One region of the Streptomyces sp. 3330 genome, then DNA from elsewhere that is predicted to be linked to it. Evidence: riboswitches for the same ligand, from Rfam matches in the RefSeq annotation. Region 1 holds a riboswitch; each other region holds the start of a gene.
What was found. A riboswitch is a leader RNA that binds a small molecule or an ion and turns the genes downstream of it on or off. The one in region 1 is predicted to bind cobalamin.

Region 2: it holds a riboswitch for cobalamin, as region 1 does, so the genes downstream of both, J2X68_RS34320 (cobalamin biosynthesis protein) here and J2X68_RS08320 (energy-coupling factor ABC transporter permease) in region 1, are expected to answer to the same signal.
Region 3: it holds a riboswitch for cobalamin, as region 1 does, so the genes downstream of both, metE (5-methyltetrahydropteroyltriglutamate--homocysteine S-methyltransferase) here and J2X68_RS08320 (energy-coupling factor ABC transporter permease) in region 1, are expected to answer to the same signal.

What each region holds. Positions count from the first base shown of each region.
Region 1 covers NZ_JAVDVA010000004.1:43,610-53,568, reverse strand. Annotated here, with positions in the region: gene J2X68_RS08345 (DUF6629 family protein) at 86-745, shown strand; gene J2X68_RS08340 (VanW family protein) at 1,060-2,784, opposite strand; gene J2X68_RS08335 (hypothetical protein) at 3,052-3,489, opposite strand; partial or broken gene J2X68_RS08330 (cation:proton antiporter) at 3,812-4,013, opposite strand; gene J2X68_RS08325 (SpoIIE family protein phosphatase) at 4,036-6,168, opposite strand; cobalamin riboswitch at 6,381-6,565, shown strand; gene J2X68_RS08320 (energy-coupling factor ABC transporter permease) at 6,595-7,308, shown strand; gene J2X68_RS08315 (energy-coupling factor ABC transporter substrate-binding protein) at 7,305-7,748, shown strand; gene cbiQ (cobalt ECF transporter T component CbiQ) at 7,755-8,516, shown strand; gene J2X68_RS08305 (ATP-binding cassette domain-containing protein) at 8,513-9,373, shown strand; gene J2X68_RS08300 (ATP-binding cassette domain-containing protein) at 9,551-9,959, shown strand, end outside.
Region 2 covers NZ_JAVDVA010000030.1:32,553-42,511, forward strand. Annotated here, with positions in the region: gene J2X68_RS34305 (putative cobaltochelatase) at 1-1,789, opposite strand, end outside; gene cobN (cobaltochelatase subunit CobN) at 1,786-5,442, opposite strand; gene J2X68_RS34315 (cobyric acid synthase) at 5,439-6,971, opposite strand; gene J2X68_RS34320 (cobalamin biosynthesis protein) at 6,968-7,984, opposite strand; cobalamin riboswitch at 8,084-8,236, opposite strand; gene J2X68_RS34325 (hypothetical protein) at 8,357-8,578, opposite strand; gene J2X68_RS34330 (anion permease) at 8,613-9,866, opposite strand.
Region 3 covers NZ_JAVDVA010000014.1:188,047-198,005, forward strand. Annotated here, with positions in the region: gene J2X68_RS23750 (glycoside hydrolase family 9 protein) at 1-1,154, opposite strand, end outside; gene J2X68_RS23755 (universal stress protein) at 1,493-2,059, opposite strand; gene J2X68_RS23760 (SAV_915 family protein) at 2,385-2,795, shown strand; gene metE (5-methyltetrahydropteroyltriglutamate--homocysteine S-methyltransferase) at 2,948-5,266, opposite strand; cobalamin riboswitch at 5,432-5,664, opposite strand; gene J2X68_RS23770 (nuclear transport factor 2 family protein) at 5,828-6,280, opposite strand; gene J2X68_RS23775 (STAS domain-containing protein) at 6,355-6,723, opposite strand; gene J2X68_RS23780 (ATP-binding protein) at 6,903-7,373, shown strand; partial or broken gene J2X68_RS23785 (M1 family peptidase) at 7,423-7,818, opposite strand; gene J2X68_RS23790 (dihydrofolate reductase family protein) at 7,867-8,511, opposite strand; gene J2X68_RS23795 (pirin family protein) at 8,823-9,788, opposite strand; gene J2X68_RS23800 (hypothetical protein) at 9,865-9,959, opposite strand, start outside.

The sequences.
Region 1 (9,959 bases):
CGGTGGATGTGCGGAGCGCGACGTAATCTGGCCCGCACCGCACGACGAGGCGGATGCGGACGACGGTCGAACCCATGGTGACGTGATGTGTTGGAGTGCGACGGCCGACCTGGTGGCGGGCGCCGGTGTGGCGGCCGTCGGCGTGGTCTGCGTGACCGGTGTGCGCGACCGCCGGGACCTTCCCCTTGCCGCGCTGCCGCTGCTGCTCGGGGCCCATCAGGTCGTGGAGGCGGCGGTCTGGGACGCGGGCGGGGGCAGTGGCCCCGCCACCGTCGTCTGGGCCGTGATCGCCCTGCCGCTGCTGGCGGTGTGGGTGCCGACAGCGGTCCGGTGCGCCGCCCCGCCGGCCGCCCGGCGCAGGCTGACCTTCCTTCTCGCGCTCGGCGCCGCGACCGCCGCGGGGCTCGCGGCCGGTCTCGCCACCGGTCCGGTGACGGCCGAGATCCGCGGCCGCACGGTCGGGTACTCGGCGCACCTTTCCCACCCGGCCGTGCTGGTCGCGGGCTATCTGCTGGCCACCGTCGGCTCCCTGCTGCTGTCCGGCGACCGGCGGCTGCTGGGCCTCGGGGTGGTGGTGGGCGCGGGCGCGGCGGCCTGCTACGCGCTGTGGCGGCTGGAGTTCGTCTCGACCTGGTGCGCGTTCGCGGCGCTGTGGTCGGTGCTGCTGCTCGGCTGGGTGCGCGGCCGCCCGGACTCCGCGGGGCTGCCGCCGGGCCGGACGCGGAACCCGGGCGCCGCCCGCTGAGCCCGCGCCCGGCCGCCTCATGCGTCGACGCTCGTCGTGGCGAAGGAGTTCACCCCCCGGCGGTCGCGGCGCTCCGCCGCCCGGCTGGCGGTCATCACGCCTTCGGCCACGGCATCCCCTACTGCCTGGGAGCTCCGCCGGCCCGGCTGCGGACCGGCGCCGCCGTCACCGCGCTCCTCGACCGCTGTCCCGTCCTCGCGCTGGACGCCCCCTCGGTCCTGCCCTGGCGCACGGGTCTCTTCGTCCGGGGCCCCGGGCCGCTTCCGGTCGGCCGGCCCGGCGGCGCGTGAGGGCGGCCGGGGTGTCCGCCGGGCCTACGGGCGGTCGTCGGCCGCGGCTGCGCAGGTGATCTCGTCCCGCGGGGTGTAGTGGGTGCGGAACGGCTCCCGCCGCACTTCCCTGCCGTTGTCGGAGAAGACCCGGTCGACGGTGACGTCGAAGCCCTCGAGCGGGGTCTGCGGCACGCACGTCGCGTCCGTGCTCACCTTCCGCTCCGGCTGCCGCACGTGGGTGCGCGGCCCGGTGACCGACGTGACCTCGTCGTACTTCCGGGTGCCGAGGAAGGTGACGGTCACCGAGGTGTCGGTGGCCTCGGCCCGGATGTAGAGGGCGTGGCCGGAGTCGTTGGCGAACTTCAGGTCGAGGCTGCCCCAGGCGACCGTCGCCTCGCGGCCCTCGGGGTAGCGCTCGATGTAGAAGGAGTGGGCGCCGTGCTCCACGGGCTTGACGCCGGCGAAGAACATCGCGTTGAACACGGTGGTGGCCATGGTGGAGACACCGCCGCCGGGCGCCTTGGTGTACTCGCCGTCGAGGATCATGATGCCCTCGCCGAAGCCGTTGGCCTCGGTGCGCTGCCCGACGGTCCGGTTGAAGCTCCAGGTCCGGCCGGGCATGACGACGGAGCCGTTGATGAGCTCCGCGGCCCGCCCGATGTTCTTCGTGCGGTACGCGGCCGGTTCGAAGTGGACGGTGAAGGAGGACATCTTCTCCGTCAGCCCCAGCCGCGCGGCGCTGTCCCGGGTCACCTGCGGCTGGGTCCGGCGCACGGCCACCTCCCCGGTGCGGGCCGCTGCGCCGGACCGGGTGAGCAGCGGCAGGACGGCCTTGCCCAGGGCCTTGTCGGTGACCTGGACGCCGGTCCGGGCGTCCTCGGCCACCACGACCCGGTCGCCGTCCGGCCGCAGGACGGCGTTCTCGGCGGTGGTGGTGACCCCGGCCAGGGGTCGCGCCACCGAGGGAGCCGCGCGCAGCCCCTTGGTGTCCAGCTTCGGCACCAGCCGGCCGGCGGCGTCGGGCCGCATCGTCAGGTGCGCGCCGAGCACCGTCTGCCCGACGGTGAACCGCTTGCCGTCCGCGGTGAGGGTGACGGGCGCCGACATGGCCGGCCGGGCGAACTCGCGCACCGCCCGCCGCACCTCGTCCGCCGTGACCTTCGGGCGGGTCTCGCGGGCGGGCAGGGTCGTCACCTCGCCGGCCTCACCGCGCAGGAAGGAGGCCCGCAGGGTGTCGACGGCGGCGTCCACGTCCAGGGCGTAGCCCGGCTGCGGGGCGACCTGCTCGACCCGGCCGCCGGCGAAACGGACGGCGCCCTCGCGGACCTTCCGGTCGAGGTTCTTCGCCAGCTTCCCCAGAGCGCTGCGGGCCTTGTTCTCGTCGAGCTTCACGACGGGCGCCTCTTCGCCCCCGGAGCCGAAGATCCCGTCGATCAGACCGACCGGGTCGGCTCCGACCCGGGCCACCCGGTCGACCGTGCGCTCGGCGTCGAAGGCGAGTCCGGCCTGCCGCGGGTCGACGGTCGCGCTGCGGTCCCCGACCCGCACGGTCAGCGGGCGCGAGCCGACGGTCGTCAGGTGCTCGTCGAGTTTGCGGACGGCCTCCGCGCGGCCGAGGCCGCCGATGTCCACGCCCCCCACCGTGGTGCCCTGCTCCATCTCGCCGCCGGCGACCAGCAGCCCGGTCAGGTACAGCGCGCCGATGCCGACGGTCAGCACACCGCCTGCCAGGGCGAGGGGCGGCACGGAGGCTGTTCGGGGGCGCATGGGTCTCCTGGCGGACGATCGACGGGTGATCCGCCCCGCCGCGCGACGCGCACGGGGCAGCGGCGCAGGGGGCAAGCCCCCCAAGCTACCCAAAACGTGCGATGACCTCATATGTCACAGAACACGTATGTCCCGGATCACGTCGCCCGGGACGGATCGCGCCCTCTCGCACGGATCACGCGGGGCGTCCGGATCGCACCCTCCGCCCCGGATCGCACCCTCCGCCCCGGATCGCACCCTCGTTCCGGATCGCAGCCTCGTTCCGGATCACCCTGACCCGTCGTCCGGATCGGCCGCCTGGAGGGCCGTCTCCCCCGTGATCCGCCGGTAGGCGGCGCGGGCCTGGACGATCCGGGCGAGCACCGTGCCCACGAGGGTCGCGGCGCACAGACAGGTCAGCCAGAACGTGTCCCGGTGGCCGGCCCAGGTGAGGGTGCCGACCGGCGGTATGGCGAAACCGTTGAGGGTCAGCCAGCACAGGACGGCGGTGCCCGGGGCCGCGGTGAAGCGGGCGCAGAGACCCAGCAGGGCCGCCAGCAGGGACAGCCCGGCCAGGGCGAACCCGGGACGGTCCGCGCCCACCAGCGTGTTGTGCACGGCCACCAGGACCAGCGCGCCGCCGAAAGCGGTGGCCCACACCACCGGGGTCGCGACGGGCTGGGGCACGGGCCGGGCGCCGGCCCTGAGGGACACCCACTCGATCATGCTGCACGCTTCCTTCCGGTCCGCCATGCCCCCGGAACGCCGGCCGCCACGGCAGCGTGGACCTCGACGCGAAGTCTCCCACCCGGTCGTCGCGCACACTCCCGCCGCCCCGTTCCCTGTGCCGGCCAGGGTGGCATCTGCAGGTGTCCAGGAGGAACGCTGCAACCGGACAGGGGGCGGCCGTGGGTGCTCCATGCCCGAGCGTGCGCCGTCGCCGGGCTTCGGCGTCCGCCACGGCCCGACCGCCCGCGAGCGGCACCGGCTCCCGGTGGTCGCGCACCGCGACGGGGCACGCTCGCTGCACGCGACCGGGATCGGCACGTGCGGTGGCCGGCGGGCCGATGCTCCGTTCGCCGCCGACGGCGAGACCGGCGATGACGAGGGGGAACTCGCCGCGCGTGACCCAGGGTGCCGACCGCCCGCCACCGCCCCTTGGCGGAGATCCCGGCCCACCGGACGGCCCGGTAGCCGGTGGCGATCTTCGTCAGGGCGGTCACGGCGGCCGGCGCCGGGTGGAGTGCAGGCGCCCGGTGATGCGCATACCCGTCAGACGGGGTGGATGAGCAGGAGGGCGATGTCGTCGCTGCGCGGGGTCGTGCGGCGGGCGTGGCGGACGAGGGCGTCGGCGAGGGTGTTCATGGAACCGGGGCCGGCCCGGCCGAGTTCACGGGCGAGGGCGCCCACGGCGTCGTCGATGTCGATGCCCGGGGCTTCGACCATGCCGTCGGTGTACAGGGCCAGGACCGAACCGGGAGGCAGCGGGATCTCGGTCGACGTGTACGAGGCGCCGGGGTCGATGCCCAGCAGCAGTCCGGGCGGCACGTGGAGGACTTCGGTACGGCCGTCGGGATGACGCAGCAGCGGAGGCGGATGGCCGGCGGTGGCCACGCACGCGCGGTGCGCGCTCAGGTCGAGCCGGACGTACAGGCAACTGGTGAACAGGCCGGGGTCGAGGTCGGTGAGCAGGCGGTTGGTGCGCGCGAGGACTTCGGCGGGGGGTGCGCCGGCGTTGGCGTGGACGGCGGTGCGGACCTGTCCCATGAGCGCCGCCGCGGTGACGCTGTGCCCCTCGACGTCGCCGATGGTGGCGGCGGCCGTGGCGTCGTCGAGCCGGATGAGGTCGTAGAAGTCGCCGCCGATGTCCATGCCGCGGGTGGCGGGGAGGTAGCGGGCGGCCACCTCCAGGCCGGGAACCCCGGGCAGGGTGTGCGGCAGCAGGACGGCCTGGAGGTCGAGGACGAGCCGGTGCTGGGTGTCGTAGAGACGGGCCCGGTCGAGCGCCTGCGCGATCAGCCCGGCGGTGGCGGTGAGGACGGCCCGCTCCTCCTGGGCGAACGGGCGGGGCCGGTCGTAGGCGAGGACCAGGGAGCCGACGGGACGTCCGGAGGTGATCAGCGGCAGGAAGGCCCAGGCGGCCATGCCGTCCTGGAGGACGGCGGGGGGATAGGCCCGCCGGAGTTCGGCGAAGGTGGCGAAGAAGCCCGGCACGCCCGTGGTCAGGGTGTGCACGGCGGGGGTGTCGGAGGTGAGCGGGGCCGCGTCGAAACGCCGCACGAGTGCGGCGGGGTAGCCGCGGTGGCCGATGATCCGCAGGCGGCCGTCCTCCGCGGTCATCAGGGCGAGGGCCCGGGCGCCGAAGGCGGCCGGAAGCTGCTCGGCGACCAGGTCGACCACGTCCCGGACCCCGACGGCCTCGGTGAGCGTGGCGGCCAGATGCATCAGGTGGTAGAGGGTGGCGGCCCGGCCGGGTGCGGCGGCGGCCGTCGGATGCGGCCGCGAGGGGCCGGTGAACGGCGCCTGGGCGTGCGCCGCGTGGGTGGGGGCGATGTACACGCTGATGCCGGAGGCGTCCGGGTGCAGCCGGAAGGACAGCCACTGGTCCGGCGGCCGCAGCGTCGTGAACGCGGCCGGTTCGCGGCTGATCAGGACGGCCCGGTAGCTGTCCTCGGCGATCGGGTCGTCGAGCCAGGGCAGCGCCTCCCAGGGCTTGGTGCCGAGCAGGTCGGGCACGGCGCAGCCGAGCAGCCGGGCGGCCGTGGCGGTGGCGAAGGTGATGCGGCCCTCCACGTCCAGCGCGCAGCAGCCGCCGGGCAGGCGCTCGGCGAAGTCGACCGCCGACTGCGCCTCGGCCGCTCCGGCGGGCCGGGCGCGGAGCGGCGGCAGCACCCGTGGCACCCCGGCGGCCCGCATCGGCCGGCCGTCGGCGGCGGCCTCCCGCAGGAGCAGGCCCAGCCGGTCGCAGAGGCCGGTCACGGCCTCCCGTTCGCGCGTGCTCAGCTGCGCCGGGTGCGAGGCGGGCCACTGGAACACCACGCCGCCCCAGACCTCCCCGTCCGCGGTGATCGGGGCGGCCGCCAGCGCGAAGCGGTACGGCACGACGAGCGCCAGACGCGGATAGCGGCGCGCCATCTCCTCCGCGCCGCCGACCCACACCAGGCGTCGTTCCCGCACGGCGTCGGACACCGGGGACGCGGCCGTCAGCGCCACCCGCGCCCAGGGCCGGGAGATCTCCCAGGGGAGTCCGCCCAGCAGCGCGAGCCGCAGCACCGGCTCGTCGACCGCCGGCAGGTACACGGCGGTCACGGACGCGCCGGTCTCCCGCGCGGCCTCGGCCAGCACCGGCTCCAGCGACTGCGGACCGCGGCCCCCACCCGACCCGGCAGCGGCAGCATCCGGCACACTCTCACCTTCCCGCGGCGCGGGGGGCGCTCGCCGGACGACGCGCGGATTCCCCGGACGCCGAAGGCCGTCACCCCTACGCCGGACCCTACGCCGACCGTGCGGCCACGGCATTTCGTCCAGCCCGTGGACGGCGGCCGTGCGCCGGGGTGAGCCCTCGTCCGCCGTCCCCGCGCCCCGCATCGCCGCTTGTCAGCGCCTCTGTGTGGGCACTACTGTCACCACGCCTTGGTGAACGGGAAATCCGGTGTGATGCCGGTGCGGCCCTCGCCACTGTGATCGGGAAGTCCGGCTCCGGCCCTCGCGGGCAGCCACTGGGTCCTCGGGACCCGGGAAGGCGGAGCACGGGCGGTGGTACCCGTGAGCCAGGAGACCGGCCAAGGCACGTCAACCATCCACGAGGTGCTGGAGAGGGTCTGCTCAGCCATGCACATAGCCGAGGGTTTTCTGCCTCCGGCGCACGCGATCGCCTGGGGCGTCGCATCCGCGCCATTCGTCGTCCACGGAGCCCGGTCACTCACCCGTGAGGTCAAGGAGCACCCGGAGAGCACCCTGCTCCTCGGCGCCTCCGGCGCCTTCACGTTCGTCCTGTCCGCGCTGAAACTCCCCTCGGTGACCGGGAGTTGCTCACACCCCACCGGCACGGGGCTCGGCGCCGTCCTGTTCCGGCCGCCGATCATGGCGGTGCTGGGCACCATCACCCTGCTCTTCCAGGCGCTGCTGCTCGCCCACGGCGGCCTGACCACGCTCGGCGCCAACGTCTTCTCGATGGCCGTCGTCGGGCCCTGGGCGGGTTACGCGGTCTACCGGCTGCTGCGGCGCTTCGACGTGCCGTTGATGGTCACGGTGTTCTCCGGCGCCTTCGTGGCCGACCTGTCCACCTACTGCGTCACCAGCGTGCAGCTGGCCCTCGCCTTCCCGGACCCGGGCAGCGGATTCCTGGGCGCGCTCGGCAAGTTCGGCTCCATCTTCGCCGTCACCCAGCTCCCGCTCGCGGTCAGCGAGGGGCTCCTCACCGTGTTCGTGATGCGGCTGCTGACCCAGTCCAGCAAGGGTGAACTGACCAGGCTGGGCGTGCTCGTGACGGGCCGTCGGACCGATTCCGGGACCAACGCCGGGACGGAGGCGGTGGCCCGGTGAGCCGCAACGCGAAGATCAACGCCCTGCTGCTGTTCGTGGTGGCCGCGCTGGCCGTCCTGCCGCTGGCCCTCGGGCTCGGCGACCACAAGGAGGAGCCGTTCACGGGAGCCGACGCGGAGGCGGAGACGGCGATCACCGAGATCCGGCCGGACTACGAGCCCTGGTTCTCGCCCCTGTACGAGCCGCCGTCCGGCGAGATCGAGTCGGCGCTGTTCGCCCTCCAGGCGGCCCTCGGCGCCGGGGTCCTCGCCTACTACTTCGGTCTGCACCGGGGACGGCGGCAGGGCGAACTCCGGGCCCTGGCACAACGGGACGCCACGACCCCGACGGCGGCGGCGACTTCGACGGCCGTGGAGCACACGCCGCACGACGCCGGGAACTCCGCTCGCTCCGACCGCCGCGGCAGCGCCTCCGAAGCGTCCGCTCCCGAACGGACCTGACCCCGCGTGCTGCCGATCGACGCGGCGGCGCACAGCAGCCGCTGGCGCCACCGCCATCCCGTGGACAAGGCCGTGCTGGGGCTGGGCCTCACCGTGCTCGCCGTCTCCCTGCCGCCCTGGCCCGGCGCGGCGCTGGTCCTGGTGACGGCGCTCGTCGTCCTGCTCGGGCCCGCGGGCGTGCCGGCCCGGCGGCTGTGGCGCGCCTACCGGGTACCGCTGGGCTTCTGTGTGACCGGAGCGCTCACCCTGCTCGTGCAGGTCGGCGGCCCGGAGGGGTTCGTCGCGCTCGCCGCCGGCGGTCCGGCGCGCGCCGGGGAACTGCTGCTGCGCACCTCGGCGGCCTCCCTCGGCGTCCTCCTCCTGGCGTTCACCACCCCGATGTCCGACCTGCTCCCCCGCCTGGTCAGGGCCGGAGTGCCCGCGCCCGTCGTGGACGTCGCGCTGGTGACGTACCGCATGAGCTTCCTGCTGCTCGACTCCCTGCGCCGGATCCGGGAGGCGCAGGCGGCCCGGCTCGGGCACACCACCCGCGCCGCGGAGTGGCGTTCGCTGGCCGGGCTCGGCGCCACCGCGTTCGTCCGCGCCTTCGACCGGGCGGCGCGGCTCCAGGACGGGCTCGCCGGACGCGGCTACGACGGCACCCTGCGCGTCCTGGTGCCGGAGGCCCGGGTCTCCGTCCGCTTCACCGCCGCCGGCGCCGCCCTTCTCACGGCTCTGGTCGCCCTCACCTTCGTCCTGCGATCCGCACTGGAAAGGCCGCTGCCATGAGCGAGCCCGCACTGGTCGCCCTGCGGGGCGCCTTCTTCGCCTACGAGGACGGTCCGGCCGTGCTCAGCGGCCTGGACTTCGAGGTCCACGCGGGGCGCGCGCTCGCCCTGCTGGGCCGCAACGGCAGCGGCAAGACCACGCTGATGCGCCTGCTGAGCGGTGGACTGCGGCCGGGCGACGGCGAGTTGCGGGTCGAGGGGCGGCCGGTGACGTACGACCGCAAGGGGCTGACGCGGCTGCGCACGACCGTGCAGCTGGTGGTCCAGGACCCGGACGACCAGCTGTTCGCCGCGTCCGTCGCCCAGGACGTGTCGTTCGGACCGCTGAACCTCGGCCTGTCCGACACCGAGGTGCGGACCCGGGTCGAGGAGGCGCTCACGGCCCTGGACATCACCGCCCTGGCCGACCGGCCCACCCATCTGCTCTCCTACGGGCAGCGCAAGCGCACCGCGATCGCGGGCGCCGTCGCGATGCGGCCCCGCGTGCTGATCCTGGACGAGCCGACCGCCGGGCTCGACCCGGACGGCCAGGAACGGCTACTCGCGACCCTGGACCGCCTGCGCGCGTCCGGCACGACCGTGGTCATGGCCACGCACGACGTCGACCTGGCCCTGCGCTGGGCCGACGACGCGACCCTGCTCACCCCGTCCGGCGCGCGCACCGGCCCCGCCGCCACGACACTCGCCCGCACGGACCTCCTCCGGCAGGCGGGCCTGCGGCTGCCCTGGGGAGTCGCCGCCGCCCGGCTCCTCGGCGCGCAGGGCCTGTTGACCGATCCCTCGGCGGGCCCGCGCACCGCGGAGGAACTGGCCGCGCTGGCGGGGACGCCCGCCCCGGCGTCCCCCTCCGAAGGCTGACCTGGGCGGGTCCCCGTGGCCGGCGGGGGGAAGGCAGGGCCGGTGGTACCCCGGTACCAGTGGCCGCCCGAAGATTCCCCCGGGGTACCGGAGATCCGGCCTGTCGTCCTCCTAGGTTCGAAGGCAGACACCGCGGTCGTGGCCGCGGCCTGGTTCGAGGCAGGAAAGGCCCCCTCCATGATCGAAGCGCGCGAGCTGACCAAGCGGTACGGGGACAAGACGGTGGTGGACCGCCTGAGTTTCACGGTGAAGCCGGGTGAGGTGACCGGCTTCCTCGGCCCGAACGGCGCGGGCAAGTCCACCACCATGCGCATGATCATCGGCCTGGACTCCCCCACCGGGGGCTCGGTCACCGTCAACGGCCGCCCCTACGCCGGGCACGCCGCGCCGCTGCACGAGATCGGCTCCCTGCTGGAGGCGAGGTCCGTCCACCCGGGGCGCACCGCGATCAGCCATCTGACCGCGCTCGCGCACACCCACGGCATCCCGCGCCGCCGGGTGGACGAGGTCATCGAGCTGGCCGGGCTGACGAGCGTGGCCGGCAAGCGGGTGGGCGCCTTCTCGCTCGGCATGGGCCAGCGGCTCG
Region 2 (9,959 bases), on a different contig from region 1:
GCGCCCGCCGGGCCGGATCCCGCAGCCGCTCGACCCGCAGCACGTCGTGCGCCCTGAGCAGCCCGGCGGCGAGCGGCGTCCGCCCGCCGGTCGGCAGCGACTCCAGCCGTACGGCGGCGGCGTCCACCGACGAGGTGGGCGGCAGCGCGAGGTCCGCCGCCGTCCCGCGGAAGCTGACGAGCCCCACCTTGTCGCGCCGCTGGTAGGCGTCGAGCAGCAGCGACAGCACGGCGCCCTTCACCGCGCTCATCCGCTGCCGGGCCGCCATCGACCCGGAGGCGTCCACGACGAAGAGCACGAGGTTCCCCTCCCGCCCCTCCCGGGTCGCCTGCCGCAGATCGTCCCGGCGCACGACGAGCCCGCGCCCGGAGCGACCCCGCTCCCGCTGGTGCGGGGCGGCGGCCATCACCGTGGCGGCCAGGTGCAGCTTGGTCAGCGTGCCCCGCGGCCGCACCGCACCCGTCGTGCGCCCGTGCTCGGTCCGCGCCCGCGAGCGCCGTCCGGCGGCGCCCTCGCCGATCCCGGGCACGCTCAGCACCTTCGTGCGGAACGGCTCGGCGGCCCGCACGGCGGACTGCTCCCCGGCACCGGAACCGGCCGGCTGCGGCTCCCCGCCCTCGCCGCTCTCCGGGGCCGCCGTGTCCTCGTCCGTCCCGGGGCCGGCCGAGGCGTCGTCGCCCCGGGGGCCGTCACCGTCGGACCGCGGCGGCTGCCCGCCGTCCCCGCCGCCGTCGCCGCCGGGCCCGTCCGGGTCGGGGTCGGGATCCTCGTCGTCCGGGCCGGCGAACTCCTCCAGCGTCTCGTCGAGCTTGTCCTCGTCGATGCCCGGGGCGTCGAAGGGGTTGCGGCGCCGGCGGTGCGGCAGCGCCAGCAGCGCCGCCTGCCGCACGTCCTCCGCGAGCACGTCCGTGCGCCCGGCCCAGGCGGCCAGCGCGGTGGCCGTCCGCGCCATCACGATGTCGGCCCGCATGCCGTCCACCTCGAAGGCCGCGCAGGTCGCCGCGATCTGCCGCAGCGCCCCGTCGCCCAGCCGCACCGACGGCAGCAGCTTCCGCGCGGCCACGATCCGCCCGCGCACGGCGCTCTCCTCGTCCGCCCACCGCTCGGCGAAGGCGGCCGGATCGTCGTCGTGGGCGAGCCTGCGCCGGACGACCTCCACCCGCTGGTCGGGCTCGCGCGAGGCGGCCACCTCCACCGTCAGCCCGAACCGGTCGAGCAGCTGCGGCCGCAGCTCGCCCTCCTCGGGGTTCATCGTCCCCACCAGCAGGAACCGCGCGGCATGGCGTACGGAGACACCCTCGCGCTCCACGTACGAGGCGCCCATCGCGGCCGCGTCGAGCAGCAGGTCCACGAGGTGGTCGTGGAGGAGGTTGACCTCGTCCACGTACAGGATCCCGCGGTGCGCGTCCGCGAGGAGCCCCGGCTCGAAGGCCTTGACGCCCTCGGCGAGCGCCCGCTCGATGTCGAGGGAGCCGACCAGCCGGTCCTCGGAGGCGCCGACGGGCAGCTCGACCATCCGGGCCGGCCGGGTCTCGAAGGCCCCCGGCTCGTGCGGCCCGTCCGGGCAGGCGGGGTCGGGGGAGTCGGGGTCGCAGGAGAACCGGCAGCCGGAGACCACGTCCACGGTGGGCATGAGTGCCGCGAGGGCGCGCACGGCCGTGGACTTGGCGGTGCCCTTCTCCCCGCGGACCAGCACCCCGCCCACCGCCGGCGAGACGGCGTTCAGCAGCAGCGCGAGCCGCAGGTCGTCCTGGCCGACGACGGCCGTGAACGGGAAAGGAGTACTCACTTGTCGTCGCCCTCCAGGTCGCCTTCCAGCTCCAGGTAGGTCGCGCGGAGCCGCTCGATCGTGTCGGCGTCCGGCTCGGCCCACAGTCCGCGGTCGGCGGCTTCGAGGAGCCGCTCGGTGATGCCCCGCAGGGCCCACGGGTTGGACTTCTGCATGAAGTCCCGGTTCTCCGCGTCGAAGACGTACTCGGCGCTGAGTTTCTCGTACATCCAGTCGTCGACGACCCCGGCGGTGGCGTCGTACCCGAAGAGGTAGTCGACGGTCGCCGCCATCTCGAAGGCGCCCTTGTAGCCGTGCCGGCGCATGGCCGCCATCCAGCGCGGGTTGACCACCCGGGCCCGGAACACGCGATGCGTCTCCTCGCCGAGCGTGCGCGTCCGCACCTGGTCCGGGACGGCCGAATCGCCCACGTAGGCCTCGGGGTTGGCGCCCGTCAGATGCCGCACCATGGCCACCATGCCGCCGTGGTACTGGAAGTAGTCGTCGGCGTCGACGAGGTCGTGCTCGCGCGTGTCCACGTTCTTGGCGGCGACGGCGATCCGCTTGAACGCCGTCTCCATGTCCCCGCGCGCCGCCCGACCGTCGAGCCCGCGCCCGTAGGCGTACCCGCCCCAGACGGCGTACACCTCGGCGAGGTCCGCGTCCGAGCGCCAGTTGCGGGCGTCGATCAGCGGCAGCAGTCCCGCCCCGTAGGCCCCCGGCTTGGAGCCGAAGACACGGGCCGTCGCGCGCCGTCGGTCGCCGTGCGCGGCCGTGTCCTCGTCCACATGGGCGCGGACGAAGTTGGACTCGGCGGGCTCGGCCAGCTCGGCCACCGCCCGCACCGCGTCGTCGATCAGCCCCACCACGTGCGGGAAGGCGTCCCGGAAGAACCCGGAGATGCGGACCGTGACGTCGATGCGCGGCCGGCCCAGCTCGTCCAGGGGCACGACCTCGAAGCCCGTCACCCGGCGCGAGGCGTCGTCCCACACCGGACGGCAGCCCAGCAGCGCCAGGATCTCGGCGATGTCGTCGCCCTGCGTACGCATCGCGGAGGTGCCCCAGACCGTCAGGCCGACGGACTTCGGGTACGCGCCCGTGTCCTGCAGGTACCGCTGCACGAGGGAGTCCGCGAGCGACTGCCCGACCTCCCAGCTCAGCCTGGACGGGATCGCCTTGGGGTCGACCGAGTAGAAGTTCCGGCCGGTCGGCAGGACGTTGACCAGCCCGCGCGTCGGAGAACCCGACGGCCCGGCCGGGACGTAACCGCCGTCCAGCGCCTTGAGGATGTGCCCGATCTCGTCGGTGGTCCGCTCCAGCCGCGGCACGACCTCCGTGCACGCGAACTCCAGCACCGCTACCGCGTCCGGGAGTTCGGTGCCCAGGACCTCACGGACGAGCGCCCGGCTCCCGGCGACGGCCCACCCGCGCGCCTCCGCGCCCTCCGCGATCCGGCGGCACAGCTGCTCCAGCAGATCGACGGCGTCGGCCCCGGTGCGGGCGGGGCCCTCGACGAGATCCGTCAGCTCGACCGGCACCTTCACCGGCGCGCCCGGCTCGGCGAGCAACTCCTTCTCGACCAGGCCGAAATGAGCGGCCAGCGCGGCCCGCAGACCCGGCAGCGCGTTCGCCTGCCCGCCCCACACCTGCGAGGCGCGCAGCACGGCCAGCACGAGGTTCACCCGCGCCTCGCCGACCGGACCGCCGCCGAGGATGTGCAGCCCGTCCCTGATCTGCACGTCCTTGATCTCGCACAGATAGCCGTCGATGTGCATGACGAACTCGTCGAACGCGTCGTCGTCCGGCTGGTCGTCGACGTGCAGGTCGTGGTGCAGCTCGGCCGCCTTCACCAGCGTCCAGATCTGCGCGCGCACGGCCGGCGCCTTCGTCGGGTCCAGGTCGGAGACGAGCGCGTACTCGTCGAGCAGCTGCTCCAGCTTGGCCAGGTCGCCGTAGGTGTCGGCGCGCGCCATCGGCGGCACGAGGTGGTCGACGACCGTGGCGTGGCCGCGCCGCTTGGCCTGGGTGCCCTCGCCGGGGTCGTTGACGATGAACGGGTAGACGAGCGGCAGATCCCCGAGGACGGCGTCGGGGGCACAGCCCCCGCTCAGCCCGAGCCCCTTGCCCGGCAGCCACTCCATCGTGCCGTGCTTGCCCATGTGCACGACGGCGTCGGCGCCGAAGCTGTTCTCCAGCCACCGGTAGGCCGCCAGGTAGTGGTGCGACGGCGGCATGTCGGGGTCGTGGTAGATCGCGATCGGGTTCTCGCCGAAGCCGCGCGGCGGCTGGATCATCACGACGACGTTCCCGAACTGCAGGGAGGCCAGCACGATGTCGTCCCCGTCGACGTACAGCGAACCCGGCGGCTCGCCCCACGCCTCCAGCATGCCGTCGCGCAGCCCGGGGTCGAGCCGGTCGAACCACTCCCGGTAGTCGGCCAGCGGGACCCGGGCCGGCGCGGCGGCCAGCTGCTCCTCGGTGAGCCATTCGACGTCGTGGCCACCGGCGTTGATGAGCCGGTGGATCAGCTCGTCGCCGTCGTCCGGGTGTCCCTGCACGCCGTACCCGGCGTCCCGCAGCGCGTCCAGGACCCGGACGGCCGAGGCGGGGGTGTCGAGACCGACCGCGTTGCCGACCCGGGAGTGCTTGGTCGGGTAGGCGGTGAAGACGAGCGCCAGCTTCTTCTCGCTGTTCGGCTTGTGCCGGAGCCGGGCGTGCCGCACGGCGATCCCGGCGACGCGTCCGGCCCGCTCGGGGTCGGCGAGGTACACCGGCACGTCGTCCGGGCCCTGCTCCTTGAAGGAGAAGGGGACCGTGATGATCCGCCCGTCGAACTCCGGGATGGCGACCTGCATCGCCGCGTCCATGGGGGAGAGCGCCGCGTCGGACGCCTCCCATGCGCTCTTCGACGAGGTGAGGCACAGACCCTGCAGCACGGGGACGTCGAGGTCGGCGAGCGCGCCGACGTCCCAGGCCTCCTCGTCCCCGCCCGCCGAGGCCTGCGAGGCGTGCGCGCCGCCGGCGGCGAGCACCGTGGCGACGAGGGTGTCCGTCCGTGCGAGGATCTCGTACAGCCCCGGATCCGCGCCGCGCAGCGAACCGCAGTACACGGGGAGGGCGTTGGCGCCGCGGGCCTCGACGGCGTCGCACAGCGTGTCCACGAAGGCGGTGTTGCCGCTCAGTTCGTGCGCCCGGTAGAAGAGCACCCCGATGGTCGGCCGGCCCTCGACGAAGGCACGCTCGCCGTGGACGCCGTACTCGGGCATCTTCTGCGGCTCGACGAACCCCTCACCGGTCAGCAGCACGGTGTCGGAGAGGAACCGGGCCAGCTCGGTCAGGTTGGCCGGGCCGCCCTCGACCAGATACCGCAGCGCCTCCGCCACCACACCGGCGGGCACCGACGACTCGGCCATCAGCTCCGCGTCGGGCACGGTTTCGCCGCCCAGCAGCACGGTCGGCACGCCGGACGCCTTGAGCGCGGCGAGGCCGTCCTCCCAGGCCCGCTTGCCGCCGAGCAGCCGGACGACCGCGATGTCTGCGCCGTCGAGGAGCGCGGGGAGTTCCCCGGCGACGTCCACCCGGGTCGGGTTGCCGATCCGGTACGAGGCGCCGGAAGCGGCCCGGGCCGCCAGCAGATCCGTGTCGGCGGTCGACAACAACAACACTGTGCTCATGCGGGCGCTCCCGGTGGAATGAAAGGCAGTCCTTGCGGCGCGCCCGACTCGATGAGCCGCCAGAGCGCGTCGGTGTCCGCGTGCTGTTCGATCAGGTCGCCGAGCCGGTCGAGCTGCTCCTCGCGCAGCCCGGCGAACGAGGTGTCGGCGGCGGGCACGAAGCGACGGCCCGCGGCGGCCGCCACCTCGCGCAGGAAGGCCCGCCGGAATCCGTCCGACTCCAGCGAGCCGTGCCAGTGCGTGCCCCAGGTCCGGCCGACCCGGCAGCCGTCCAGGCTGTGTCCGTGCTCGTCGGAGATGAACGCCTCGCCCCCCTGGACGTCGGCGACCCCGTGATGGATCTCGTAGCCCTCGACCCGCTCGCCGAGGGCTTGCCCCACCGGCCGGGTGAGGGTCTTCTCGCGGGCGAACCGCACCCGGACCGGGAGGACTCCGAGGCCCTCCACCCGTCCCAGCCGGCTCTCGACCTCGTCCTCGATGTGCTCGCCGAGGAGCTGGTAGCCACCGCAGATGCCGAGGACGGGCCGCCCCTCGGCCGCCCTGCGCAGGACGGCGTCGGCCAGCCCCCGCTCGCGCAGCCACTCCAGGGCGCGCACGGTCCCCCGGGTCCCGGGGAGCACCACCAGGTCGGCGTCGGCCAGTTCCTCGGGCCGGTCCACGAACCGCACGACGACGCCGGGTTCGGCGGCCAGCGCGTCCACGTCCGTGAAGTTCGACATGAGCGGGACGGCGCAGACGGCGATCCGCAGCACGTCCTCGCCGACGGGCGGAGCGGTGTTCGACTCCCGGACGGTCCCGCGCAGCGAGACCCGCAGCCCGTCCTCCTCGTCGATGCCGAGCCCGTGCCGGAACGGCAGCACGCCGTACGTCCGCCGCCCGGTGAGGCCGTGCAGCATGTCCAGGCCCGGCTCCAGCAGGGAGACGTCCCCCCGGAACTTGTTGACCAGGAACCCGGCGACCAGTTCCTGGTCCTCCGGCGAGAGCAGCGCGACGGTGCCGAAGAAGGAGGCGAAGACGCCCCCGCGGTCGATGTCGCCGACGACGAGCACGGGCAGCCGCGCGCCCCGCGCGATCCCCATGTTCACGATGTCGGTCCGCCGCAGATTGATCTCGGCGGGACTGCCCGCCCCCTCACAGATCACCGCGTCATACGTGCCCCGCAACTCGGCGAGGCAGTCGAGAACGGTTCCGAGGAGTTTCTGCTGCCGCCCTCCGTGATACCCGCGGGCGGTCATCTCGCCCACCGGCTTGCCCAGCAGGACGACCTGGCTGCTCTGTTCCCCGCCCGGCTTGAGCAGCACGGGGTTCATGAGCGCGGTCGGCTCCACCCGGCAGGCCTGGGCCTGCATGGCCTGGGCCCGCCCGATCTCGGCGCCCTCCGTCGTCACGAACGAGTTGAGGGACATGTTCTGCGCCTTGAAGGGCGCGACCTTCACCCCCTGCCGCACCAGCCACCGGCAGATCCCTGCCGTGACGACGCTCTTGCCGGCGTCGGAGGTGGTGCCGGCGACGAGGAGACCCCCGCTCATGTCGTACGCCCCTTCGGCTGGTTGCCCCGGTTGCTGTGATTGCTGTGATGGCCGTGGATTCTCCGCGTCCCCGCGAGGAGGTGCGTGGCGGCGAACCGCGCGGTGACGGTGACGCCGAGCGCGAGCAGCCCGACGCGGCGCGAGAGCCGCGCGGCACGTTCGATGTCCCGGGCGACGACGGGCCGTCCGGCCGCGCCGTTGAGCACGGGCCGGTGCTCCACGCGCCCGCCGTACGACAGGGTTCCGCCCAGCCGCACCCCGAGGGCGCCCGCGAACGACGCTTCCACGGGCCCGGCGTTGGGGCTCGGGTGCCGGTCCGCGTCGGCCCGCCAGGCCCGCACGGCGCCCCGGGGATCGTCCCCCGCGACGGCGGCGAGCACGGCGGTCAGCCGGGCTCCCGGCCATCCGGCGACGTCGTCGAGACGGGCGGCCGCCCAGCCGTAGCGCAGATACCGCGGCGACCGGTGACCGACCATGGCGTCCAGGGTGTTGACGGCCCGGAACCCGACCAGGCCCGGCACTCCGCCCACGGCGCCCCACACCAGCGCCCCCACGACGGCGTCGGAGGTGTTCTCGGCGACGGACTCCACGACGGCCCGGGCGATCCCGTCGGCGTCCAGCGCCTGCGGGTCCCGCCCGCACAGATGCGGCAGCCGCTCCCGGGCGGCGTCGACGTCCCCCGCTTCGAGCGCCCGACCGATGGTCCGGGCCTCCCGGACCAGGGAACTGCCCCCGACCACGGCCCAGGTGGCGGCGGAGACGAGAGCGACGGTGGCGGCGGGGGAACGGCGTACGGCCCGCTCGGCGGCGGCTCCGAGGGCCACGGCCCCGCCGGCGCACACGACGGCGTGCAGGGCTCCGCGTCCCCGGTGGTCCCGCCACAGCAGCCGTTCGACGGCGCCCGCGGCCCGTCCGAACGCGGCGACGGGATGCCCCCGGCGGGGATCGCCGAGCAGCAGGTCGCCCAGAAGGCCGGTGGCGGCGCCGTACGCGTAGAGGCGATCGGCACGCATCGGCTCAGCCGGCCGTGGGGTCGGGCAACGTCCTGGTGCGGTACCTCAACGGCCGAGCGAGCATGGCGATATGTCCTCACTCAGGGTGTCCACGCCCTGGTTCGACGAGACCGGCGGCGAGAGTTCCTGGCTCCCGGGGGTTACTACCCCGGTGACAGTGGCGGGACCGCGCCGGATTCGCACCGGCTTCCTCTTCTGCCGCCGTACATGGCTCGGGCAGTCCACCACGGCCCGCAAGAGCCGTCAACTTGCTGTTGACCTGCGAGGCTGGAGTGTGCAGAACCCCACACGGAGCCGGCCGGCGGGGCCGTGAACGCCGAAGGGTGCGGGACGGTGATCCGTCCCGCACCCCAGGGGTGTTCGGATGGTGCGTCAGGCGACGATCAGGGAGATCCCGTACGCCACAGCGGCCGCACAGGCCGCGAAGCACGCGTACGCGCCGGTCACCGCGAGGGTGGCCGAGCCGCCCTGCGCCGACGCGCGTTCCTGCCGCGACAGTCCCATGATGCCGAGGGTGAACAGGGCGACGAGACCTACGGTGACCACGAGGCTGACGCCGAAGACGGAGCCCAGGGCTGCCCAGTCGATCTTCATGCTGGTTCTCTTCCTTCGTACCGGGTGCGCGGGCTCAGACGGCCGCGGCCGGGGGAGCGGCGGGGGTCGCGGGCTCTGCCGTGGGGCCGGGGATCGTGGCCGTCAGGTCCGTAAGGTCCTCGGCCAGGGTGCCGGCGGGCGGCGGGGTGACGGCGGCGATCGCCGTCGTGACGACGCCGGCCGGCTCGTCGGGCTCGTTGACGTTCGAGGCGTCGACGACCTCGCGCCGCGAGATCTTCCAGATGGCCGCGCTGGAGGCGATCAGGAAGACCGCGACGAGGGCCGTGCCCCAGTCGCCCAGGCCGGTGACGGACTCGGCGAGCGCGCCCACCAGGGCCGCGGCCGGGAGCGTCAGGCCCCACGCGACGAACATCCGGGTCGCCGTCGACCAGCGGACCACTCCGCCCTTGCGGCCCAGCCCGGCGCCCATCACCGCACCGGACACCGAGTGGGTGGTGGAGAGGGAGAAGCCGAGGTGCGAGGAGGCCAGGATGACCGTGGCCGCGCTGGTCTGGGCGGCGAAGCCCTGCTGCGGCTGGAGGTCGGTCAGGCCCTTGCCCATGGTGCGGATGATGCGCCAGCCGCCGAGGTAGGTGCCGAGCGCGATGGCCAGGCCGGCGGAGAGGATGACCCAGGTGGGCGGGTCGGAGTCGGGGGCCACGGCGCCGCCGGCCACCAGGGCCAGGGTGATGATGCCCATCGTCTTCTGCGCGTCGTTGGTGCCGTGGGCGAGGGAGACCAGGCCGGCCGAGGCGATCTGGCCCGCGCGGTAGCCCTTGGCGGCCGCCTTGCCGTCGGCCTTCTTGCCGAGGGTGTAGGAGAGCCGGGTCGCGAGCATCGCCGCGACGCCCGCGACGATCGGCGCCGCGATCGCGGGGATCAGCACCTTGGTGACCAGGGCGTCACCGTGCACCGCGCCCATGCCGGCCGAGGCGATGGTGGCGCCGATGAGGCCGCCCATCAGGGCGTGCGAGGAACTGGAGGGCAGACCCACCAGCCAGGTCAGCAGGTTCCAGAGGATCGCGCCGACCAGGGCGGCGAAGATGACCTCGGGACGGATGCCGGTCTCGTCGACGAGACCCTTGGAGATCGTGTTGGCGACCTCCACCGAGAGGAAAGCTCCCACAAGGTTCAGCGCGGCGGACATGGCCACCGCAACCTTGGGCTTGAGTGCACCGGTCGAGATGGTGGTGGCCATCGCGTTGGCGGTGTCGTGGAAACCGTTCGTGAAATCGAACGCGAGTGCGGTAACGACCACAATCGCGAGGATCAGCGAGAAGTTTTCCATTTACCCAGGCAATCGTTCGAAGTCATTGGCGCGTTGACCGTAAGCAATCCGGGTGAACGGAAGATGAACTGAGAAGGGCATCCGGGTGTCTGT
Region 3 (9,959 bases), on a different contig from region 1:
CACGAGTCCTCGGGGTAGAAGGCGCCCGGGTACGCGGTGACGAGCTGCTCGTCGGGGTCGTGGTCGGTGTCGGCCAGGTCGTAGACGGCTGCGGCCTTGTCCAGCCAGTCCCGGGCCTCGTCCGGCTCTTCGGCGGCCGCGCGCTGGGCGGCGAGGGCGAAGACGGCGGCCACGCGTCCCGCCAGGTTGGGGCTGATCGCCTCGCCCGGTGCGGCGGCGCGGAAGACCGGACGGTACTTGATCGTGTGGTCGGGGTCCCCCGGTGACACCTCGAGCCGGTCGTCGGCCTCCGGCAGCCGCCACACGTCGTGGTCCGTCCGTACGGCCTCGTTGCCGGCCCCGATGCCGACCTGTGCGTAGAGGGTCTCGCTGTCCTCGTCCCACATCTTGTCCAGCCAGGCCAGCCCGTGCGAGGCCTCGGTCGACAGCTCCGCCATGTCCGGCAGGCCGCGCTGGGCGAGCAGGAGTTCGGCGACCGCGTAGGACGTGGTGCCGGTGAACTTGAGGAAGTCTCCCGCGTCGAACCAGCCGCCCGAGACGTCGACCCGGTCCCCGGTCGGGGTCAGCCGCTCGTCGAGCAGCTCCTCACCCTCCTCGTCGTAGGAGGGGTCGGCGTAGACGGCCGCGTCCCGGTCGGTCAGATGCGAGGGCCCGCGCCGCAGGGCGCCGGAGAGCACGTCATTCCCGTCGCGCTGCGCCTGCAGGAAGCGGACGTTGTCCCGGACGAGCGGGGTCATCAGCTCGCGGGCACCGGCGATCCGGAACGCCGGCGAGCGGCCGCCCGCGGTGCCGGTCAGGACGACGCGGTAGGTGCCCGGGGTGTCGAGCGCGGAGAAATCGACGGAACGCACCGCGGGATAGGCGGCGTTCCAGCGGCCGGTGACGGCGCCGAGCCGCCCCGCCAGCACGACGTCGTTCCCGGCGTCGAGGACCTCGAAGCGCGCTCCGGCGAGGACGTCCGAGGGCCCCATGACGTAGGCCTGCTTCGCCTCGCCCCGCACGTATCCGACCTGGTCGACCCGGATGGCCACCTCGGCCGCGTCGGACGCGCCGTCCCCGCCGAAGGGCAGGCCGTGCAGGGCCAGGGCGAGGAGCAGGGTGCCGATTCCCGCCGCTCCGCCGACCAGCAGCCGGGGGCTGCGCGGCGCCCTCACGCGCCCACCGTGCCGGGATCCCCGGGGGAGGAGGTCACGCTCCACCGCCGGCCGCGAGGTCTCCGACAGCGCACCGGGAGCCCGCGGCCCTGCCGGAGCCCGCGGGAGTTCCCCCGCGAACCCGTCGCGGGCGGCTGAGCGGCGATGACGGACCCCGACTCGGGATCGTCCTCCAAGACCAGTATGCGCATGATCCGGAGCCTAGACGGTACGGACGCCGCACCCTTCCGGCCCCCCGGCCGGAGACACGGGCCACACCTTCGCCCTCGGGAAGACCCGGAGTTCGCGGTGGCTGTCAGCTCAATCGACGACCCCGGCCGGTCGCCCGGGGGTACGCCTCAGGCGTCGGGCGGCACGGTCTCGAACTCCCTCGCCAGGTGCCCGGTGTCCAGTCGAAGCCGCCACGCGTTCCTGCGCTGCGCGGCCGCGAGGGTGGCCTGGAGAGGTGACGGCGGCACCGCCAGGACCGGGCAGCCGGCGCGGGCGAGGCAGTAGCGGCTGGTCGACGGCCACAGCGCGCGGTGCAGCAGGCCACGCCGTCCGGCGCCGATCACCAGGAGGTCGTCCTCCCGGTCGGCGGTCGCGACCAACGCCGGGCCCGGCGTGCCCCGCGCGATCAGGGCCCGGACGCGCAACCCGCCGCCGTCACCGCCGAAGGCCTCGCCCAGGACACCGAGCAGCCTCTCGCGCGCCAGCCGTTCCCAGTCCTCGCCCAGGACGGCCGCGGCCGTCGACCGGCGGACGGCGAGCTCCCCGCCGGGCGGCTCCCAGGCCAGCACCGGCCAGAGCTCGGCTCCCCGGCGCCGTGCCTCGTCGGCGGCCCGGCCCAGGGCGGTGAGACTCCCCAGGGAGCCGCTCACCCCCACGACGACACGGGCGGCCGGGGACGGGCGGGACTCGGACATCTCTTCCTCCGTTCTGCGTGCGCCGACCGGCCTCTCCGGGCGGCGACCTTGCGCAAAACCGCTGTCGTCCCGCCTACCCCGCGAGGCTCCTGACAGCCCGTACGTCCGATCCCGGCTTCCCTCCGACGGGTCGTCCCTCTCCTCGCGCCCCCCGAGCCTGCCGTGTCAGTGGTGCGTCAAGGACCCCCGAGCCGGCGTCAGCGTCCCGTCAGGGCACGCCCGGACGGAGGCCGAGAGGCATAACGTCGAAGGCGAGCCCCGGTCCGCCTCCCCGCGTCCGGGGCTCCCGGACCCTGTGCAACCCCGTGCCCTTCAGGAGGCATCCATGAGGGAAACCCCGTACGGCGACGACCCCGAACCCGCCGATCGATTCCCGGCCGGACCCCTGTACGTCCCGGTCCGGCCGGGCCCCTCCGGGTGCGCGGCCCGGCTCTTCCGCACCCCTCCCGGCGACCGCACGGCCGTCGGCTTCACCTCCGAGCACCGGCTGACCGCGACGCTCGGCCCCGGTCAGGCGTGGATCCGGCTCGCCGAGCCCGCCTTGCGCGCACTGACCGGCCCGCTCGGTGTCACCACCGTCACGGTGGACCCGCAGCTCACCGCCCCGGCCCCCGCGCCGGTCAGGTCCCCGGTCCCCGCAACGGTGCCCACCACTCCTCCGCCGTCGACCACTCCACCGGTCACCGCCTCACCGCCCACGACAGCACCGCCCGTCACCGCGCTGCCGACCGCCTGAGCGGGTCGGCCAGGACGGGAGCGGCCCTGCCGGCGCCCCTCGCCGTACGCCGGTGCCACGGCCGAGGCCACCGGGGAGGGAAGGCCCGAAACCGGGCCGGGGGAGGGCGGCGGCTGCCTCCTCCCCCGGCCGGCTCGGACCGCCGTCTGCCGTCAGGACGCGGAGAGTTCCTCACGGACCGTGCGGGCGGCGGCGACCAGGTTCTCCAGCGAGGCGCGCGTCTCGGGCCACCCGCGGGTCTTCAGGCCGCAGTCGGGGTTGACCCAGAGACGCTCGGCCGGGATGGCCCGGAGGCCGGTACGGAGCAGCTCGGCGGCCTCCGAGGCGCTCGGGACCCGGGGGGAGTGGATGTCGTAGACGCCCGGTCCGGCCTCCCGCGGATAGCCGTGCGCCGCGAGTTCGCGGGCGACCTGCATGTGGGAGCGGGCCGCTTCGAGGCTGATGACGTCGGCGTCGAGATCGTCGATCGCCCGCACGATGTCGCCGAACTCGGCGTAGCACATGTGGGTGTGGATCTGGGTGTCCGGACGCACGCCGCAGGTGCTGAGCCGGAACGCCTCGGTCGCCCAGGCCAGGTAGGCCGGACGGTCGGCGGCCCGCAGCGGCAGGGTCTCGCGCAGCGCGGGTTCGTCCACCTGGATCACCGAGGTCCCGCCCGCCTCCAGGTCCCCGACCTCGTCGCGCAGGGCCAGGGCGACCTGGCGGGCGGTGTCGCCGAGGGGCTGGTCGTCGCGGACGAAGGACCAGGCGAGCATGGTCACGGGACCGGTGAGCATGCCCTTGACCGGGCGGTCGGTGAGGGACCGGGCGTACGTCGTCCAGCGCACGGTCATCGGCTCGGGACGGGAGATGTCGCCGGCCAGGATCGGCGGGCGGACGTAACGGGTGCCGTACGACTGCACCCAGCCGTGTTCCGTGGCCAGGTACCCGGTGAGCTGTTCGGCGAAGTACTGGACCATGTCGTTGCGTTCGGGCTCGCCGTGTACGAGGACGTCCAGGCCGGCCCTCTCCTGGAAGGAGACGACGGCCTGGATCTCGGCCTTGATGCGCTTCTCGTAAGCGGCGGTGTCGATCCGGCCGGCGCGCAGGTCGGCGCGGGCGGCGCGCAGCTCGCCGGTCTGCGGGAAGGACCCGATGGTGGTGGTCGGCAGCAGGGGCAGGCCGAGGTGGGCGCGCTGGGCCGCGGCCCGTTCGGCGTACGGCTGCGAGCGGTGGGCGTCGGTGTCCCGGACGGCGGCGGCGCGGGCGCGGACGGCCGGATCGTGGGTGATCGGGGAGGTGGCCCGGGCGGCCAGGTCGGCCCGGTTCGCGGCCAGTTCGCCGGTGATCGCGTCGGTGCCGAGGGTCAGGCCCCTGGCGAGGGTGACGACCTCGGCGGTCTTCTGGCGGGCGAAGGCCAGCCAGCGCCGGAGCTGCGGCTCGATCTCCCGCTCCGGGGCCGTGTCGAGGGGCACGTGGAGCAGGGAGCAGGAGGCGGCCACGTCGACCCGGTCGGCCAGCCCGAGCAGGGTGCCGAGGGTGGCGAGGGACTTCTCCAGATCGTTGGTCCAGACGTTGCGGCCGTCGACGACGCCGGCGACCAGCCGCTTGCCGGGCAGGCCGCCCACCGCCGCGAGGGCGTCGAGGTGGACGGCCGCCGCGCCGGTGAAGTCCAGGGCGAGTCCGTCGACGGGGGCCTTGGCCAGGACCGGCAGGGCGTCGCCGAGCCGGTCGAAGTAGGAGGCGACCAGGAGCTTGGGCCGGTCGGTCGCCGTGCCGAGCTCGCGGTAGGCGCGGGCGGCGGCGCCCAGTTCGGCCGGGGTGCGGTCCTCGACGAGGGCGGGCTCGTCCAGCTGCACCCACTCCGCGCCGGCCGCGCGCAGGTCGGCGAGGACCTCGGCGTACACCGGCAGCAGCCGGTCCAGCAGGGTGAGCGGCCCGAAGTCCGCGGGCACGCCCGGGGCGGGCTTGGCGAGCAGCAGGTAGGTGACCGGGCCGACCAGCACCGGACGGGCGTTCAGTCCGAGGGAGAGGGCCTCCCCGAGCTCGGCCACCTGCTTGGACGGATCGGCCGTGAAGTCGGTGTCCGGGCCCAACTCGGGCACCAGGTAGTGGTAGTTGGTGTCGAACCATTTGGTCATCTCGAGCGGCGCGACGTCCTGGGTGCCGCGCGCCATCGCGAAGTAGCCGTCGAGCGGGTCGGCGGCGACGGCGTCGCGGTGGCGGGCCGGGACCGCGCCGACCATGACGGTGGTGTCCAGGACGTGGTCGTAGTACGAGAAGTCGCCGGTCGGGACCTCGTCGATGCCGGCGTCGGCGAGCCGTCGCCAGTTGGCCGCGCGCAGGGCGGCGGCGGTCGTCCGGAGGGCGTCGGCGGTGACGCGGCCCTTCCAGTAGCTCTCGACGGCCTTCTTCAGTTCCCGGTTCGGACCCTGCCGGGGGTAGCCGTACACGGTGGCCCGTGCTGCCGCGGCCGCGGACTTCGCTGTCACGGAAATCTCCTTCGCGAGATATCTCCCTGGGATCCCGGGACGGGACGCGAGCGCGAAGGGGTGACGGACCGGACGGGACCGACCTTGCGCGGCACAGCGCGGTCGTCCGCCCGACAGATACGCCGACCCGCCCACGAGGTCACCGGGATGTCCGCGCACGAGTCCTTTCGCGCGCGGGCAACGGGCAGGTCTTCGGACTCACGGGCACGTCGGATCGTACGGAGTGCGTACGCGACACCTACTGGCCGTCGCTTCCCAGACCCTGTGCGTGGGTCCAGTGCGTATGACGGCGGTCGTTCCCGTTCACCGCTGCGGGGCAGTCCCGGATTCCCACCGGGTTCCCTCTTGCGACGCATCCCGTCTGGCGGACGGGGCGAACCAGCTGCGCCCGTCAGCCTACGGGCCCGTTCTGCGGTGCGGCGGATCACCTCCGGTATCCGGATGGTGAGGTGGAACACGCGCTCGGCGTGCTTGGGACGGGCCGACGGCGGGAAGCGCCCGCTCGCGCTGCCCGCCCGTCCCGGGCAGCGGTCGCCGGGTCCTCGGTACCTGCCGCGGCCGTCAGGCGAGTTCGGGCGGCTGCCCTGTGGTCCACACCGCCCGCACGGACATGCGGCTGATGCGCCAGCCCTCGCGCTCGCGCCGCAGCTCGGCTTCCCAGCGCCCGCCCACCGTGAAGAGGGGATCGGCGTCCGCGCCGCGCCGCCGGAGCGTGGCCTCGTGGTGCACGTGCGTCATCAACGCGTTCCAGGACGCCGTGGCCCTCCCCGAGTCCGGTTCCACGTCGACCAGGACGTCGGAGGCGATGTGCTGGGTGCGGGCGTACCTCCCCAGTGCCTCCTGGGCGTGCGCCATCGCCTCGGCGCCGTCGGCCGCGCCCACCGGGGTCACCGACCGCACGTCGTCGGTGACGTAGGCGCGGGCCCCGTCACCGACGAGGTTCCGCTCGTCCAGAGCGCGGAAGAAGCGGCTGACGAGGGTGCTGATCTCGAAGTGATCCGTCTGTGTGGTCATGGCCGAAGCGTCTGCCCTCAAGCGGACTTGAGGTCAAGGCCGGAGCGACCGGCCCCGGCGAGGCGCCGGCTCCCTCAGGGGCGCAGGGCCTGCTCGACGGTGGGGTGACAGGAGAGCAGGGCGTCGACGCCGACCAGACGCAGGACGTGCAGGACGGGCTCCCGCGCGGCGGCGACGCGCAACCAGCCCTGCGCGGCGCTCACGCGCCGGTGGACGGCGAGGAGGACGTTGATACCGCTGGAGTCCATGAAGGTCACGCCGCCGAGGTCCGCCACGATCCGCGGGGGCGGCGCCGTGCCGTCCTCGCGGAGCAGGGCCTCGCCGAGGGCGTCCTTCACGTCGTGGTCGATCTCGCCCTGCACGGTCACGACGCGAACGCCGTCGACCACGCGATGTTCGACGGACAGGCTCTTCGGCCGGTCCGCTCTCTCGATGTCGGTCACCGTCTCCTCGACTGCGTCTGGGCTGACCCCCGGGTGAGGGCGCGTGCGCGGAGGATTCTGCCCCGTCATCGCGGCGGCATGCACCCGGGCCGCAGAGCCGAGCCGATCGGCAACCCGTGGCATGCATGCCGCGATCGCGGGTACCGGCGCAGGTGACCGGGGGAGTGAGGGCGAGACACGTGGAATCCCACGCGGGAGGCGACAGCCGTGCCGGGCCGGACGGCCACCTGATGCGCGCCGGACACGCCCTGGACGCGGACGACGGCTGCATCGCGGACGCCCGCCACCATGCCCTGTCCTTCCTCGACCAGGCCCATGACCGCTATGGCCTGCCCGATCCCGCGCGCGCCAGGGACCTCACCCAGCTCGTGGTGAGCGAGCTGGTCACCAACGCCCGCAAGTACGCCCCCGGCCCCGTCCTGATGGAACTGCGCCTCACCGCCCACGCGGTGGAGGTCGTCGTGTGGGACAGCGATCCCACGGTTCCCGCGGCCCGGTCGAGCGATCCCGGCAGGATCGGCCAGCACGGGCTGGAAATCGTCAAGGCCGTGACGGAGGACCTCTTCGTCGAGCAGGAACCGGTCGGCAAACGCATCACGGCCCGCATCGCCCTGGCCGACACACCCTGCGACAGCACCACCCGCACCTGACCCGGCGCCGCGTACTCCGCGGCCGCCCGGCGCGGCCCGGGACCTGCGCGCGGCCGAACTCCCGGCCGAACCGGTCGATCGCGGCGACGGCGTCCGCGCGGGTGAGCCGTACCCCCTCGGCGGGGGTGCCGGCCGCCCAGTACGACGTCACGCGCACGCCCCCGGGCGAGGTCTGCGTCGCCGTGCGGAACGGGCCCGCGGCCCACGCGAAGTCCCGCACCCGGTCCGCGACGCCGACGGTGACCGTACGGCCGGGGCCGCCGGGGAGGGTTCGGGTGCGACCGGTCGCGGGCACCTTCAGGGCCGACGGATGGTCGAGACGGACGCGGAAGTCGCTCGTCAGGGCGTAGAAGCTCTCACCGAGCGCCACGTACGGGTCGAGGTGCCACCCCCTCGCGTCGTGCACGGCCAGCACCGGCAGCGCGTTGCCGAGGAAACGGTGACCTGTGGCTCGGGCCGTCCGCCGAGTCCCCGAGCCGGGCGCGGGGCGGCCTCAGTCCTCGCGCGCGAGACCGCGATCGGGGGCGCTCATGTCTCCCGTCCCGGGCGTGCCCTCGCCGAGCCCGTAGCGCAGGTACACGGTGCCCTTCGGACCGGCAGCCGGTGGTTCGAGGAGGGTGACGTTCGTGGGCACCGCGCCACCGTCGAAGACCTTCTTCCCGACGCCGAGCACGATCGGGTGCACCCAGAGGTCGAGACGGTCGAAGAGCTTCTCGCGCAGGAGGGTCTGCACCAGGTTCAGACTGCCGACGACCTTCACGTGCCGGTGCCTGTCCCGGATCTCGCGCACCGCGCCGGCCAGGTCCGGCCCGAGCTGCGTCGACCCGGCCCACGCGAGGTCGGGCCTGCCCCGGGAGGCCACGTACTTCGGGACCTTGTTGAAGAGCGTGGCGATCGCGTTGTCCTCGCCGCCCTCCTGGTGCGGCCAGTAGGCGGCGAAGATGTCGTACGTCCGCCGGCCGAGCAGAAGGGCGTCCGTCCCCTCGTACGCGGCCATGACCTGCGCCCCGGCGACCTCGTCCAGCAGGGGCGCCTGCCAGCCGCCGAACGGGAACCCCACGGGGTCCTCGTCGGGGCCGCCGGGCGCCTGCCCGACGAGGTCGAGGGTCGCGAACAGCTCGATGTGGATGAGGCCCATGTCCTGCTCCCGGTGACGGTCTCGGTGGGGAGGTAGACCGGTGGGCGCCGACGGAATCATCGCCGCGACGACACCCGGGTGCCCGCCTGTCTCGGCACTCCTGACTCACGATAGATCACCGGCCGCGTCCCCACCGGACGGCCGCGGTTCGTCCGGCGTCACCGCAGGTCATGGGGGTGATCGGCGTGATCGGGGGCTGTGGGCGACCGGTCGGCGGGGAGGTGCGGGGAGGGGAGGGAGCGGTGGGTGGCTCAGGGGGTGCCGCCGCCTCTTCCCGCGGGAGCGTCGGGCGGGGCGCCTCCCGGGTCAGGTCAGCGCACCCTTCCCCGTGGCTTCAGCGGTGTCGGGGGCAGTTGCGGTGCGGGCAGCGGATCCCCGTCGTAGCCCTTCACCTCGCCGAAGCGGGTGCCCGTCGTCCAGTCCTCGCGGGCCTGGGCGATCTCCTCCTGGGACCGGCCGACGAAGTTCCACCACATGACGAGCTCCTCCTCGAACGGCTCGCCGCCCAGGAGCATCAGGCCCGCGTCGGACTCGGCCCGCAGGGGCAGTTCGGTGCGGCCGCAGCCGAGGTAGAGCATCGAGCCCGGCAGCACGGGCACCCCGTCCACCTCCACCTCGCCGGACATCGACAGCACGCCGTACTCGAAGTCGGGGACCAGTGGCAGCCGGACGTCGGCGCCCCGGGCGAGCGCCAGGTCGGCGCCGACGAGGGGGGTGTACGTCGTGCCGGGGGAGACGGAGCCGTCGAGGGAGCCGAGGAGCACGGTGGCGGTGAGGCCGGGGGCGGTGACCGTGGGCAGGTCGGCGTGGTGCTCGAAGCGGGGGTCGGTGTGCCGGTGGGCGTCCGGCAGCGCGACCCACAGCTGGGCGCCGTGCAGATACCGGGCGTGCGAGCGGGGACTCTCCTCGGAGTGGCTGATCGCGCGCCCCGAGGTCATCAGCCCCAGCTCGCCGGGGCGGATGGTCCGGAGGCTGCCGGTCGAGTCGCGGTGCAGCACCTCGCCCTCGTGCAGCCAGCTGACGGTCTGCAGCCCCATGTGCGGATGCGGCGGGACCTGCATGCCGGGCTCGTCGGCGATGTCGTCGGGGCCGTAGTGGTCGACGAACGCCCAGGCGCCGATCATGCGCCGGCCGAGGTTCGGCAGCAGCCGGCGCACCTCGGTGGACCCGCCGAGCCGCACCTGCCGGGGGCTCAGCAGCTCGCGGACGGGTTCGGCGACGACGAATCCACGGCCGCCGCACGGACTCGGTACGGGCGCGCGGTCAAGGTTGCTCATGCGGTCAACCTAGCGGTCGGGCGCGGCGGCGCGCAGAAGGAGCGGCGCCGGGTTCGGCGTGCCCCTCGGCGCGGGTTCAGCCGGCCAGCGTCGCGGCGAGTTCCGTGGTGGCCCGCACGATGTCGGTGTCCCGCTCGGCGAGCAGGTGCGGCAGGACGTCGCGCTGGGCGT